DNA from 2 places in the Citrobacter sp. LST-B2 genome. Region 2 is predicted to be linked to the other one. Evidence: predicted binding sites of a transcription regulator. Region 2 holds the regulator's gene; the other holds the start of a gene.

Region 1 (7,894 bases), 2.0 Mb from region 2:
ATGGCAATAAATTCATTCACCGAGGCCGCCAGCACGCCAATCAGCGCGGTGAGCACGAACAGCATCACGACCACCACAATGGTGATCGCCACAGGGCGTTTCACTCCCCGCCGGATAAACCAGGTGACCAGTGGATTGAGGACAATGGCGAAAAAGAGCGCCAGTAATAGTTGCACAATGATATCTGCGGCGGCGTGGATCCCGGCGAGAATGACGACCAGCGAGGCCAGTTTGAGCAGAATATGTAGACCGGCTTTGTCGGGTTGAGGGGTTGTCATGTTTACATCCTTTTTTGATTTTCATTAAGTGTAGCGGCTCGCTGGCTGCCGATATTCCTAATCTGGCTGCTGATTTTCCCGGCGTGGCGTGGTAGAAATGAAACATTGTTGTAAAAACGTGGTGATCCCCATGCCCGAACCCGTCGCTGAACCGGCGCTTACTGGATTGCGCCTCAATCTGCGCATTGTTTCTGTTGTGATGTTCAACTGTGCCAGCTACCTGACCATCGGCCTGCCGCTCGCGGTTTTGCCTGGCTATGTGCATGATGTTATGGGGTTTAGCGCCTTCTGGGCGGGGCTGGTCATCAGCCTGCAATACTTCGCGACTTTGCTCAGTCGCCCTCATGCCGGACGCTATGCTGATCTGCTCGGGCCAAAAAAGATTGTGGTTTTTGGCCTGTGCGGCTGTTTTCTCAGCGGGGCGGGCTATTTTCTGGCAGGAAGCGCCAGTAGCTGGCCGGTTGTCAGTTTGCTGCTGCTGTGTCTGGGCCGCGTGATTCTGGGGATTGGACAGAGTTTCGCCGGGACCGGCTCGACGCTATGGGGTGTTGGCGTGGTGGGCTCGTTGCACATCGGGCGGGTGATCTCCTGGAACGGTATTGTGACTTACGGGGCGATGGCGGTCGGCGCGCCGCTCGGCGTGCTGTTTTACCGTTGGGGCGGACTACAGGGATTAGCGCTGATTATCATGGGTATCGCGCTGCTGGCCATTTTGTTAGCGATTCCGCGCCCTGCGGTGAAAGCGAGCAAAGGGAAGCCTTTGCCGTTTCGCGCGGTGCTTGGACGCGTCTGGCTATACGGAATGGCCCTGGCGCTGGCCTCGGCGGGTTTCGGGGTGATAGCCACCTTTATCACGCTGTTCTATGACGCCAAAGGCTGGGATGGCGCGGCATTCGCGCTCACCCTGTTTAGCTGTGCGTTTGTCGGAACGCGTTTGCTGTTTCCCAACGGCATCAATCGCCTGGGCGGTCTGAATGTGGCGATGATCTGCTTTAGCGTCGAGATAGTCGGACTGCTGCTGGTGGGAGTGGCGATGATGCCGTGGATGGCAAAAATCGGTGTGCTGCTGACAGGAATGGGTTTTTCGCTGGTCTTCCCGGCGCTTGGCGTGGTGGCGGTCAAAGCGGTGCCGCAGCAGAATCAGGGCTCGGCGCTGGCGACGTATACGGTGTTTATGGATCTGTCGCTGGGGGTGACGGGACCGTTGGCTGGGCTGGTGATGACCTGGGCTGGCGTGCCGGTCATTTACCTGGCGGCGGCAGGGCTGGTGGCGGTTGCGTTGCTGCTAACCTGGCGGTTAAAAAAACGGCCTCTGCAGGAATCGCCAGAGGCCGTCTCGTCGTCCTGATGGTTACTGAATAACCAGCGTATTGATGATGTTTTCAGCGGCCGTCTGCGCTTTCTGCTGGTCGTCCGCTGGCAGCGTAATTTGCAGAGTCAGCAGTTGGTTATCGACTTTTCCCAGCACCACAGAAGAGTAAGCGGTCTGGCCTTTCGCCGAGATGATGCTGTCTAACTGTTGCAGCGTGTGACCTTTCAGCTCGATGGATTTGTTGGTCACCACCTGCAACTGCGGGTCACGGCTGCGCTGCTGATCTTCAAGGCGTTTTGCCAGCACGGACAGCTCTTCGTTGCTGTTATCACCGACGATGACAATCACCGCTTTCTGGCCGGTCGCGTCAGAGTAGACGTGCATATTGTTGGCCTGCGTACCCAGCTTGCCACTCTGGTCCGTCATATCTGCCGGCAGTGAGAAACTCAGTTTGCCATCCAGCAGAGAAACCGGCTGACCGGTTGCGTTGCTTTCTGCCGCCGTGCCTTCTGCCGGCGCTTTTGTATCACTATTATCACAGGCCGCCAGCCCCATAACCAGCAGGCCAATACCGACATATTTAACCAGATTACGCATTGACTTCTTCCTTTCGATAAACGGCCATAACGGCGCATCCGTTCATCTTATCACAACCCGGAAAAGGAACCTTTAGCTCAACTTGTCTGCATCGCCGGGATTTCAGATTTATCTGCCAGTTTTTTCAGCAACATATTCAGCAATACGCCATACATCGGCAGGAAGAACAGGATGCTGATCAGCACTTTGAAACAGTAATCGACGATGGCGATTTCCATCCAGTGCTCGGCCATGAAGGCATCCGGACTGCGCCAGAAGGCAATGAAGAAAAAGGCAAGGGTATCGCTGACGTTGCCAAACAGCGTTGAGGCGGTCGGGGCCATCCACCAGCGGCGGTTCTGTCGCAGGCGGTTAAAGACATGCACATCGAGAATTTGTCCCAGTGCATAGGCCATAAAGCTGGCGACTGCGATACGGGCGACAAACAGATTGAAGTGCATCAGTGCCCCGAATCCCTGCCAGGAGCCCATATAGAACAGCGACGAAATCACATAAGAGATCAGCAACGCTGGCATCATCACCGCAAAGATAATTCGACGGGCCAATGGCGCGCCAAAAATGCGCACGGTCAGATCGGTAGCGAGGAAAATAAACGGAAAGCTAAACGCGCCCCAGGTGGTATGGAAACCAAAAATGGAGACCGGGAGCTGGACCAGATAGTTACTGGAGGTGATCACCAGCAGATGGAATAGCGATAGCCAGAACAACGCTTTTACGCGCTGCGATTGTGTGAACGGAGCCATATTGTACCTTTTTAATTGATGATTGGGGTGAGGGAACCCAATTCGTGCCAGATGCTATTTTACTTGCCATTTTGCTCTCGGGCAGTGCTCGCGCTCCTCACGTACGACGTGTACGCTCCGGGCGCTGTGCGCTGACCTTAAACAAACTGATGGCGCCTATAACGCGTCTTCCTTTTTTCAGGCCGCCGCATAATACTGCTTTGCGGTGGCATTGCAATGGCTATTTTTCACGCAATCGTTAACCTGATTGGCTTACTTCCGAACTGAGCGTAAACTACAGCCGTTTTTTTAGTGAATGAGACCACGATGAGCGATCTGTTTTCCTCTCCCGACCATACCCTTGATGCCCAGGGGCTCCGCTGCCCGGAACCGGTGATGATGGTGCGTAAAACCGTACGCAACATGCGGACCGGCGAAACGCTGCTGATTGTGGCGGACGACCCGGCGACCACCCGCGACATTCCCGGCTTCTGTACGTTTATGGAGCATGAGCTGGTGGCAAAAGAGACTGACTCTCTGCCGTACCGCTATCTGGTGCGTAAAGGCCAGTAATCTTGTTATGCCGGATAAGCGTTAGCGCCATCCGGCAAAAAAACGTTATCCTTTACGTAACAATCTGAGCGCATTGGCGGTAACCAGCACCGTTGCCCCGGTATCCGCCAGCACCGCCAGCCACAGACCGGTCATTCCGAGCAGCGTGGTGACAAGAAATATCCCCTTCAGTCCCAGCGCAATGGTGATGTTCTGACGGATATTGGCGTGGGTCGCACGCGCCAGTTGGATCATCTGCACCAGCCCGGTAAGGCGGTTATGCGTCAGTGCGGCGTCCGCCGTTTCCAGCGCCACATCGGTGCCGCTACCCATCGCGATCCCGATAGCGGCGGCCTTCATCGCCGGCGCATCGTTAATGCCATCCCCCACCATTGCCAGCGGCGACTGTTGATTGAGCGTGGTGACCGCCTTCACTTTATCTTCCGGTAGCAGCCCGGCGTTATACGTCAGACCCAGCTCGCCAGCAATGGCGGCTGCCGCGCGCGGGTTATCGCCAGTCAGGATCACGCCGTTCACGCCCAGCGCATTCAGTTCGCGGATGGCGGAACGGGCATCGTCGCGTAGCGTATCCTGCAGGGCGATGACGCCGATCACGGTCTCATTGCGCAGGACCAGAACGACCGTCTGCCCGGCGCTTTCAAGCTGGTTAATCTCTCCGGCAAAGGCGTCGGCAGGACGTTTCCCGGCAGCGCAAATCAGAACGCTTTCGCCATTCACCTGCGCTTCAATCCCTGACCCTACCAGCGCCCGTTGCCCCTCGGCGGATGGGATCGTCAGCCCTGCGGTTTGTGCTTCGCGCACAATGGCCTGCGCCAGTGGATGCGTTGCGCCTTGCTCGACAGCCGCTGCCAGCGCCAGCAGTTCAGACTCACTGACGCCGGTGGCCGGATGAATTGCCGTGACGCACGGTTTCCCGACGGTCAACGTCCCGGTTTTATCAAAGGCGACCTGGGTGATACGGCCCAACTGTTCCAGCGCCGCGCCGCCTTTAATCAATGCCCCGCGACGAGCTGCTGCCGCCAGTCCAGAAGTGATGGCTGCCGGTGTAGAGATGACCAGCGCACACGGACAGCCGATTAGCAGCAGCGTTAACCCTTTATAAATCCACTCCTGCCAGGATCCCGCGAACAGCAGCGGCGGGACGAGCGTCACCAGCAGGGCGACGGCCATAATCGCCGGCGTATAAATTCGGCTGAAGCGGTCGATAAAACGCTCGATTGGCGCACGACGCTCCTCGGCCTCTTCGATTAACTTCAGAATGCGGTCAATCGCGCTGGCACCCGGTTCAGAGAGCACTTCCAGCGTGACGAGACGGTCCACGCTGGTCGCCCCCGCCGGGACTTTTTCACCGGTGGCGCGTTCCACCGGGATCGATTCTCCCGTCAACGCACTCTCATCAAAACTGGCAAAACCAGAGACCAGTTTACCGTCGGCAGGGAGACGTCCCCCGGCAGCGACTTCAATGATGTCGCCCGGTTGCAGCGTGTTGATCGCCACCTCTTCGCGTACGCCGTCGCGCAGACGTGTCGCGGTTTCCGGTTTCAGCGCCATCAGCGCGCTGACCCCTTTGCGGGCGCGACTGGCGGCCCAGCCTTCGAGGCGTTCGCCAATCAGGAACAGCAGCAATACCATCGCCGCTTCTGCTGTGGCACCGATGAACAGCGCCCCGATAGCCGCGACGCTCATCAGCGTTTCAATGGCAAACCAACTGCCGGTTTTTATCAGCCGTAGCGCCTGGCGGGCAATCGGGAACAGGCCGACCAGCGTCGTGGCGATGAATGCCAGTTGGCCGAACGGATGGTTGAACTGCTCCAGTCCCCAACTGAGCGCCATCATGACGAGAAGCGTGAGCAGCGGCAGGTTCTCTTTAAAGCGGGATTCAGGCGTTTCTTCCTTCGCCTGTTCATCGCGTAGGGTGTAACCCGCTTTTTGCACCGCATGCTCGATTTGCAGGCGAAGATCGCCGTTGCTGTCGACGACCAGTTTCTCGGTGGCAAACAGCACCTGAACCTGGTTGACGCCGCTGACCTGGCGCACCGCGTTTTCTACTTTGCGGGCGCAGGCGGCGCAGTCCATCCCGGATACTTTCCAGCTATAGCGGGTGCCTTTTACCGTTTCAACAATAGGTTCAGGGGCTGAGCATGCGCCTTCGCAGCAGCAGTCATCGGGCTTCTGCGGCGTGGGAGCTGGCTTGAAAGATGAAAATTGTGGGGCTTTTTTGCCATTGTGAGCAGGTATCGACATGGCATCCTCCGGTTGATGATAATTTTCTCATTAACCGGAGGATACACTCTGGAGTCGACTCCAGAGTCAAGCGTTATTAGAGATAAAGCGAGCGGACGATCAGGAAGTGCCCGGCAAAGTAGCAGGCGGCGGCGATAGCGTTGTCCGCGCGGAAACGACAGCGGTAATGACTGCCCAGCCAGACGATGTTGCCAATGAACAGCAGCGACGCGCCCAAAAACGCCGACAGCGCAGGTGCGGTGGGGCGGAAAAACCACAGCTCACCGGCTAACCAGACCATCACCAGCGTCATGGCGATAAAGGTACACACCGGCCAGCGCAGTTCTTCAAGGCGTGTCCAGATCACCGCAATCAGCAGCGCGCCCAGCACCATCAGCACCAGCGGTAGCGGCCAGAAGAAAGAGAGCGTCATCTGGCTGGCAAAATAGATGGTGTACAACAGGTGCGAGAGGAAAAAGGCGCCAATCGCATAGAGCAGTCGCTGACGCGGCAATAATGTTAGCGCATCGCCAACCAGTGAGGCGCAAAGACCGGCCAGCACCAGATAGCTCACGGCGTTGAACATCGGCGCCTGCCAGGCCAGTAACAGCAGGAGTAATAAGGTGACGGGTTTAAAGACCCAGCGTTGCCAGGCGGGTCCACGGTAGGAGGCATCCACAAATAACCATGCGGAAAGGCAGACAGCGATAAACGACCAAAGCATCATAGTTCCTTGAATTCGTTATTTTTTCGTAAGCGGTATGCTCACAACCCTGATGTTCAGTGTAGAGGCCGCGACCGCCTGATGACAACACCATAACGGGCAGGGTATGCTTATTTCCGCATTTTCTGATGGGTTATCAATATGAGTAAGCCGCCACTTTTCTTCATTATTATCATTGTGTTAATTATCGTTGCCGCCTCATTCCGCTTTATGCAACAGCGGCGGGAAAAAGCCGATAACGATGCGGCACCGCTTCGTCAGGCGCAAATGGTGGTCAGCAATAAACGTGAAAAGCCCATCAACGACCGACGTTCCCGACAGCAGCAGGTCACGCCAGCGGGAACCAGTATGCGCTATGAGGTGAGCTTTAAACCACAGAACGGCGGGCTGGAAAAGACCTTCCGCCTGGAGGCGCGTCAGTATCATGCGCTGACGGTGGGGGATAAAGGGACGCTAAGCTACAAAGGGTCGCGCTTCGTCGAGTTTGTTGCTCAGCCATAAGACGGGAAACCGCTCACCTGGGTAAGCCGGATAAGCGAAGCGCTATCCGGCACCTTCATGCCGTATTACTTTTTAACGTTAAACTTCTTCTGCCAGACCAGCAGCTCAAACACGCCAAACAGGAAAATACGGACTTTCTCACCGGTGGTCATTTGCGGTCCGTCTTTGGGCAGGGTGGACTTCAGTAGCGCCAGCTGCATGCCGTGCATCAGTACCATGAACACGAGGGCGACGTTAACGAAGATGTTGAGCGGTCGCGGGAAGGGTTGCACCAGGTTTAACAATAAGAATGCCCACACGCCGAGCATCAGTAGTCGACCAAGATTAATCAGCATCGCTTTCTCCTTGTGCTTCGCGTTGATACAAACGGTACGCGACCTGCCCGGCGATTTTTTCCCGGTACAATGACCAGTTCGTCGGCACGGGCGGCAGACCGTTTTCCACTTCGCTTTCCACGTAAATCCAGGCAACATCCGCCAGCCAGCCGTGAGTTTCCAGCAGGTTTAAGGTCTCTTCCAGTAACCCTTTACGAAACGGCGGATCGACAAATACCACGTTATGCGGCGTGCCTGACTGCGTCAGGAATGTCAGGGTATTCGTGTTAACGACTTTTGCATTCCCTGCTTTCAGCGTAGCCAGGTTCTTTTGTAACTGCTGAGAGACTGCGCGATCCCTCTCCAGCAGCGTGGCGCCAGCGGCATAGCGTGATAGCGCTTCCAGCCCCAGTGCGCCGCTTCCGGCAAAACAGTCCAGACATTGGGCTTCTACTATCACCGGTGCCAGCCAGTTAAACAGCGTTTCACGCACGCGATCCGTTGTCGGACGGAGACCAGGGCTATCGGGGACCGGGAGTTTGCGGCCGCGCCATTGTCCGCCAATAATGCGGATTTGGCCGCTACCTGAGTGATTCGTTTTTTTCATTTCTGTTGCTCAAACCGCCGCGTGCAGATGATTCCAGGCGGTG
Region 2 (7,894 bases):
CCTGCTTAACGTCGAGCGTGCGGCAAAATTCAGCGATGAGATTGGCGGGCATCTGATGTCCGGTCACATCATGACCACCGCGGAAGTGTCAAAGATTTTAACCTCCGAAAACAACCGTCAGATCTGGTTCAAAGTCCAGGATCCGACGCTAATGAAATACATCTTGTACAAAGGTTTTATCGGGATTGATGGGATCAGCCTGACCGTCGGAGAAGTCACCGCGACGCGTTTTTGCGTGCATCTCATTCCGGAAACCCTGGAACGCACGACGCTGGGTAAGAAAAAACTGGGCGCGCGCGTCAATATCGAAATCGATCCGCAAACGCAGGCGGTGGTGGATACGGTAGAACGCGTGTTGGCTGCGCGTGAAGCGGCGGTAACGAAAACCGCCAGCGAAGCGTAAAACCCTCCAGCCCCCGCAAGACGGCGGGGGCATAAGAAAGTTTAGCGGGCTACGCGGAGGCCGTCTTCAACGCCGCGCGAGAATACCACCTGCCAGAGCTGAATATCGCGGGCGCGGAACGCGCCGGCGCAGGCGTTGAGGTAGTAACTGAACATCCGTTTAAAACGCTCGGAATAGTTCTCGGCAATTTCAGGCCAGGCAGCGAGAAAACGCTCGTACCATGCCATCAGCGTCTTGTCGTAATCCGCGCCGAAGTTATGCCAGTCTTCCATCACAAAGTGCGATTCACTGGCGTTGGCTATCTGACGTACTGACGGGAGGCAACCATTCGGGAAGATATACTTGTTGATCCACGGGTCGACATTATTGTCGGTTTTCTTCGAACCGATGGTATGTAATAAGAACAGCCCTTCGGGTTTCAGATTGCGATCAACCACGTCAAAATAGGTCGCGTAATTTTTAGGGCCGACGTGCTCAAACATGCCTACCGAGACAATGCGGTCAAACTGATCGTGCAAATCACGATAATCCTGCAACAGAATCGACACATCCAGCCCGGCACAGCGGGCCTGAGCCATTTTCTGTTGCTCGGCTGAAATCGTCACGCCAACCACACTGACGCCGTAATGCGTCGCCATATAGTGCGATAAACCCCCCCAGCCGCAGCCAATATCCAGCACACGCATACCGGGTTGCAGTTGCAATTTCTCGCAGATTAACCGCAGTTTGGCCTGCTGCGCCGCCTCCAGAGTATCCGCGTCTTTCCAGTACGCGCAGGAATACTGCATAAAAGGGTCGAGCATACGGCTGAACAGATCGTTGCCGAGATCGTAATGTTCTTTACCGACGATCCACGCTCGTTTTTTACTTTGCAGATTGAACAGGCGAGCGGCCGCGATGCGGAGGGTATCTTTGAAATGATGGGGAAGTTGGTTTTCCAGTCCTGCTCGCAGAACTTTGCTAAAAAACTGGTCCAGCCGATCGCATTCCCACCAGCCATCCATGTAACTCTCACCCAGACCGAGCGACCCCTCTTGTAAAACGCGTTTGAAAAAATCGGGGTTTTTAACGCGTATATCTGCTGGTGAAGAGCCGTTGATGGCAATGCCCGCGCGGCTTAATAATTCGTTAGTGATACGGTACCAGTCGTCATCCGGTACGCTGACTTCTTCTATACACGATGAACTCATAGTTTCTCCATCACTGGTCGGTGATCAGAACCTTAAAACAGCGTAGACGCTTTTTGGGCTTAGTGAGAAATCTCACGGAAACATTCCGCGAGTCTATTATCCGACGTAGAACAGAGGAAGGGAGGACCCCTTGCCGAAAAGGCCATCCATGGGGAACCGGGAACGCTCCGGTTCCCGTTAACACATAATAATTATCGTAATTTTAACAACCGAAATTTAGTATAGGCCTCAAAAAACGATGATACAACCAAAAATTGTTAGCCGACTAATTAACGGTGATTATGAGTGATATCAATGGGATTCGCTGTGGGCAATCCCGCAATTATCATGCTGCGCACTGTCGTTAGAAGGATGCAGTTGCATCTTATAGCCCAGTCCAGCCAGTACCACCGTAGACAACATCACGCTGGTCGTGGTCAACAGCGGTGTGCTGATAAGCCAGGAAACGACCAGGCTTGCCAGGAAGCACAGACCCAACTGCAGGGTATTTTGCAGGGCTGCGGCACGACCCGTCGCCTGCGGGAATGGACGCAGCGCCTGGGCAACCACAATCGGGTAAATAGCCCCGTTGGCAATCGCCATTATGCAGAAGGGGATCAGGATCTCTGCAAGCGTGATGTGATGGATAAAACTTGCCGCCCAGGTTGCCACCACGCTCAGCGCATAGATAACCAGCAGCCAGGGCAGGAGCTGTTGTCCCTGCCATTTTTGCAACGCGGCGCGACAGCCATAGCCGCCAATCAGAAAAGCAATGGTCTGCGGTACGTAGCTCAGCCCAATCACCGCCGGGCTGTAGCCCATTTCACTCAAAATAAACGGGGAACCGGTCAACCACGCAAAGAAGCTGGCAGAACAGGCGGCGTAAATCAGGACGTTGCCGCGGTACGCTTTCGCACGCAGCAGGGTGGTGAACGTCAGTTTGTCCTTGCTGTCATCGCGAGCCCGGGTGGTGGGCTTTAAAAACAGGGCGGGCAGCATCAGCAGCAGCGTGATGAAAAACAGCGTGGCAAAGATCGCCTGCCAGGAAAGATGGGTCAGAATCCAACTGCCTAATAACGGCGCCAGTGCAGGAGACAGCCCGACCAGCGGCATGATGGTCGCGAAAATGCGGTTAATTTTATGCGAAGGATAGTAATCGGTAACCAGCGCCTGCCAGATGACGGTCGCCGCGCAGACTCCCACGGCCTGAATAAAACGCAGTACTAACAGGCCCGTTGCGCTCTCCACCCACAGCATACCCAGGCTACCGAGGGCGAAGACAGACAGACCCAGCAACAGGATCGGTTTACGGCCATAACGGTCAGAGAGGGGTCCCCACAGCAGTTGGGCGACGGCAAAGCCTGCTAAAAACAGACTCAGGCTGGCGCTTACGGCAGAGGCCGGTGTTTGCAGGTCAGATTGAATGGCGGCAAAAGCGGGCAAATACATGTCGGTTGCCAGAAAACCCAACACGCTGAGCCCTGCCAGCCAGACTAAAAACCCTTTTCCTGGTTGCATAGTTGTTCTCTAATTTTGATTAATCACACTGGCGCAGAGTGTAGGGAGTGAATTTGGGCTTGTGAAACGGTAATATTTGTTTATTGCATTCAAAAATTTTGTAGGCAGATTATGTGGTCAGAATATGCGCTGGAAGTGGTCGATGCCGTGGCACGCAACGGGAGCTTCAGTTCCGCGGCCCAGGAGTTGCACCGGGTGCCTTCAGCGGTCAGCTATACGGTTCGCCAACTGGAAGAGTGGCTGGCCGTCCCGCTTTTTGAACGTCGCCATCGTGATGTGGTGTTAACCCCGGCGGGCGCCTGGTTTTTGAAAGAAGGCCGCTCTGTCATCAAAAAAATGCAGATCACGCGTCAACAGTGTCAGCAGATCGCTAACGGCTGGCGTGGGCAACTCCCCATTGCGGTGGACAATATCGTGCGCCCGGAACGCACGCGGCAATTGATTGTCGATTTCTACCGCCACTTTGATGACGTGGAACTACTGGTCTTCCAGGAGGTGTTTAATGGCGTCTGGGACGCGCTGTCAGATGGTCGGGTCGAACTCGCCATCGGGGCAACCCAGGCGATCCCGGTTGGCGGACGATACACTTTCCGCGATATGGGTAAGCTGAGCTGGTGTTGTGTCGTTGCCAGTACGCATCCGCTGGCCGCCATGAGCGGGCCGTTAAGCGATGACACGTTGCGCAACTGGCCGTCGCTGGTGCTGGAAGATACCTCCCGCACGCTGCCGAAACGCGTGACCTGGCTGCTGGACAATCAGAAGCGGGTGGTGGTGCCGGACTGGGATTCTTCCGCGACCTGTATCAGCGCCGGACTCTGTGTCGGCATGGTCCCGACACATTTCGCCAAGTCGTATCTCAACAAGGGGCAGTGGGTCGCGTTAAATCTGGATAATCCTTTCCCGGATGCGGCCTGTTGCCTGACCTGGCAGCAGAATGATATGTCACCTGCGCTGATCTGGCTGCTGGATTATCTGGGAGACAGTGAAACGCTGAACAAAGAGTGGCTGCGGGAGCCCGATGAGACTCCCGCAGAAGAGGCTTAACGACGGTAGTCGCGGAACGGGCCATCCGCCACGGAGCGGCGCTCCACCAGGCGCGGGTGGACTTCAATAGACTGCGACTCTTCGCGTTTATTGACGATACGGTCCAGTAACATATTAAAGGCCGTCTCACCCAGTGAATCTTTCGGCTGGTGGATGGTGGTCAACGCTGGTGTAAAGAAGCGGGCGTTGCGCACGTTGTCGTAGCCTATCAGCGACACGTCCTGCGGGACGCGCAGACCCATCTCATCAGCGGCGCAAAGGGCGCCCATCGCCATGACATCGCCGCCACAGAAGACCGCCGTTGGGCGATGCGCCTGCGACAGAATTTGCTGCATGGCGCGGTAGCCGGATTCCGGCTCGAAGTCGCCTTGAACAATCCAGTTTTCAGGCACTTTAATCAGCGCTTCATCCATCGCTTTCATAAATCCGGCCAAACGGCCTGCGCCGGTGTTACGCTCCATCAGTCCTGGGATCACGCCAATTTCGCGATGTCCACGCTCGACGAGGTAACGGCCTGCCATGTAGCCGCCCTCGAAGGCGTTATCAATCACCGTATCAGTGAAGTCGGCTTTGGCTTCGCCCCAGTCCATCACCACCATTGGGATATGACGATATTCTTCCAGCATCGAGAGCAGGGGATCGGGGTATTCGGAACACATTACCAACAGGCCATCAACGCGTTTTTGCGCCATCATCGACAGATAGGCACGCTGCTTTTCCAGGTTGTTCCAGACGTTGCCGAGGATCAGGGTATAGCCCTTCTGGAAGCAGTTCTTCTCAACCGCTTCAATAATTTCAGCAAAATAGGGGGCTTCGCTGCTCGTCGCCAGCAAACCGATAGATTTGGTATGGTTAACTTTCAGGCTACGGGCAACCGCGCTGGGGGAATAGTGCAATTCTTTGATTGCCGCCCACACTGCATTGCGTGTTTCTTCAGCGACGAAACGCGTTTTGTTAATTACGTGTGACACGGTTGTAGTGGAAACGTTTGCGCGCTTCGCTACATCTTTAATTGTTGCCATTAAATCTCACTCCAGACCCAACCTGAACATTAAATTACGCCAAGTAAACGTTTGCCTTTACTCATCCTGTGCCCAACGTCTGGGCTGCGGCACGCCGGGAAACGACACGGAACGTCAGGAAGGGGTCAATGGCCGGTACGCTAATCAAGTAAGCGTCGAATTTTGTCTGATCTTTACGAAAAGGGGAAGTATTAAAAGCACATATCACTCTAAATCGTGGGAGATTTTTACACTCAAGTGTGTAAAAATGCGCTATATCACTTTTTGTGTGGGTATAAAAAGGAGAAAAGTTGATGAGCACCGATCTGAAATTTTCATTAGTGACCACGTTTATTGTCCTGGCTTTAATCGTTGCGGGCGGCCTGACGGCGGCACTGCACTGATCCCCTCGGGGGAGTTCCTGCTCCCTCGAACCTCCCGCCATATTGTTATTGAATCTGCAAAAGTCTTTTGTATTTTTGTTAACTTCTCTTTTTTTGTGATTGATGTCATGCTTTTGACTCTTTGTTAAGCATCGCGCCCTGTCGCGAAGAGCCGGAGTCATCACTGCATGAAAATCAATTATCCGTTACTGGCGCTGGCCATTGGTGCGTTTGGCATCGGTACCACCGAATTCTCGCCAATGGGTCTGCTGCCCGTCATCGCGCGTGGCGTTGATGTGTCTATTCCCGCGGCAGGTATGCTGATTAGTGCCTATGCGGTCGGCGTGATGGTCGGCGCGCCGTTGATGACGCTGTTGCTGTCACATCGCGGACGCCGTAATGCGCTCATTTTTCTGATGGCTATCTTTACGCTCGGTAACGTGCTCTCGGCGATTTCACCGGATTACACCACGCTGATGTTGTCACGTATTTTAACCAGCCTTAACCACGGCGCATTCTTCGGCCTGGGCTCGGTGGTGGCGGCAAGCGTGGTGCCGAAGCACAAACAGGCGAGCGCCGTTGCGACCATGTTTATGGGGCTGACCATCGCCAATATCGGCGGTGTGCCGGCGGCGACCTGGCTGGGTGAAACCATCGGCTGGCGAATGTCGTTTATGGCGACAGCGGGGCTGGGGGTTATCTCGATGTTGAGTCTCTTCTTATCATTGCCAAAAGGCGGTGCCGGGGCGCGCCCGGAAGTGAAAAAAGAGCTGGCGGTGCTGATGCGTCCTCAGGTGCTCTCCGCGCTACTGACTACCGTACTGGGAGCGGGCGCCATGTTCACGCTCTATACCTATATTTCGCCTGTTCTGCAAAGCATCACCCATGCGACACCGGCCTTTGTGACCGGGATGCTGGTTCTGATCGGTGTGGGCTTCTCCATTGGCAACTACCTCGGAGGGAAACTGGCCGATCGCTCGGTTAACGGCACGCTGAAGGGCTTTTTGCTGCTGCTGATGGTAATTATGCTGGCGATCCCTTTCCTGGCGCAGAATGAACTGGGCGCGGCGGTCAGCATGGTGGTCTGGGGGGCGGCAACCTTTGCGGTCGTCCCTCCGTTACAAATGCGCGTCATGCGTGTGGCTCATGAAGCGCCGGGTCTCTCATCTTCCGTGAACATTGGCGCGTTTAACCTTGGAAATGCGCTGGGCGCTGCGGCTGGCGGGGCCGTCATTTCAGGCGGATTAGGCTACAGTTTTGTTCCTGTGATGGGGGCGATTGTGGCGGGTATGGCGCTGTTGCTGGTGTTTATCTCGGCGAGAAAACAACCTGAACAGGTGTGCGTCGCCAGTTAACGGCAGGACAAAAACGCAGAAGGGATTCCCTTCTGCGTTATCTTTTTTACGCGGCGAAGTTCTTCGCTACAAACTCCCAGTTTACCAGCGCCCAGAAGTGTTCCAGGTAGCCAGGACGCGCATTGCGGTAGTCAATGTAGTATGCATGCTCCCATACGTCGACGGTCATCAACGGCGTGGCGTCGGTGGTCAACGGCGTGCCAGCGTTGGAGGTGGAAACGATAGCCAGCTTGCCCTCTTTTCCTTTAACCAGCCAGGTCCAGCCAGAGCCGAAGTTTTTGATCGCCGCGTCGGTAAATTGCGCTTTGAACTCGGCAAAGCTGCCGAAAGAGACGGCAATCGCGTCAGCCAGTTCGCCGGTTGGCTCGCCACCAGCATTCGGTGCCAGGCAGTTCCAGTAGAACGTGTGGTTCCAGACCTGAGCAGCGTTATTGAACACGCCGCCTTCCGAACTGCGTACGATCTCTTCCAGTGATTTCCCTTCAAAGGCAGTGCCTTTGATCAGGTTGTTCAGGTTGGTGACATAGGTCTGATGGTGTTTGCCATAGTGATATTCCAGCGTCTCGGCGGAAATGTGCGGCGCAAGCGCATCTTTGGCATACGGTAGTGCAGGTAATTCGAACGACATTGCTTCTCTCCTTATTATTAATAGTATTTCGCGCAATAACCTTATTGTGCGTAAGGATAGGGTAGCAAATTGAAAGGTGAGACAAAAGATGAACTTACCCTGTTGCGTTAACAACAGGGTAAAGTTTTAACGAATGGTTTTGGGCGTCATGACCCGGCGAGCGCCGACATAGTGGCGTTGCCAGTAATCTTCGCTGAGCGATGTGATCTGGATTTCCTGACCGCTGCGCGGTGACTGAATAAATTTGCCGTTGCCGACATAAACGCCGACGTGATCGGCAGTACCACGTCCCTGAGTGCGGAAGAACACCAGATCGCCATTTTTCAATTCCCCACGATCAATCGGTGCGGCATCACGCAGGTGATACATTTCATTTGCTGTGCGCGGAATACG

The links. Region 2 encodes PurR, which represses purine synthesis genes. Its sites were predicted from a motif close to CANGCAAACGTTTGCNTG; they were not measured.
Region 1: a site for PurR is predicted at 3,159-3,176, ahead of tusA (sulfurtransferase TusA). Genes of this name have one in related genera too.

What each region holds. Positions count from the first base shown of each region.
Region 1 is NZ_CP192598.1:323,463-331,356, forward strand. It holds gene ACQ0PY_RS01485 (AI-2E family transporter) at 1-278, opposite strand, end outside; gene ACQ0PY_RS01490 (MFS transporter) at 376-1,626, shown strand; gene ACQ0PY_RS01495 (DcrB family lipoprotein) at 1,630-2,187, opposite strand; gene ACQ0PY_RS01500 (7-cyano-7-deazaguanine/7-aminomethyl-7-deazaguanine transporter) at 2,265-2,930, opposite strand; gene tusA (sulfurtransferase TusA) at 3,237-3,482, shown strand; gene zntA (Zn(II)/Cd(II)/Pb(II) translocating P-type ATPase ZntA) at 3,528-5,726, opposite strand; gene ACQ0PY_RS01515 (lysoplasmalogenase) at 5,803-6,429, opposite strand; gene ACQ0PY_RS01520 (DUF2500 domain-containing protein) at 6,571-6,930, shown strand; gene ACQ0PY_RS01525 (DUF1145 family protein) at 6,996-7,265, opposite strand; gene rsmD (16S rRNA (guanine(966)-N(2))-methyltransferase) at 7,255-7,851, opposite strand.
Region 2 is NZ_CP192598.1:2,312,820-2,320,713, forward strand. It holds gene ACQ0PY_RS11100 (riboflavin synthase) at 1-403, shown strand, start outside; gene cfa (cyclopropane fatty acyl phospholipid synthase) at 445-1,593, opposite strand; gene punC (purine nucleoside transporter PunC) at 1,885-3,090, opposite strand; gene punR (DNA-binding transcriptional activator PunR) at 3,202-4,134, shown strand; gene purR (HTH-type transcriptional repressor PurR) at 4,131-5,156, opposite strand; gene cydH (cytochrome bd-I oxidase subunit CydH) at 5,450-5,539, shown strand; gene ACQ0PY_RS11130 (MFS transporter) at 5,707-6,873, shown strand; gene sodB (superoxide dismutase [Fe]) at 6,920-7,501, opposite strand; gene ACQ0PY_RS11140 (C40 family peptidase) at 7,628-7,894, opposite strand, start outside.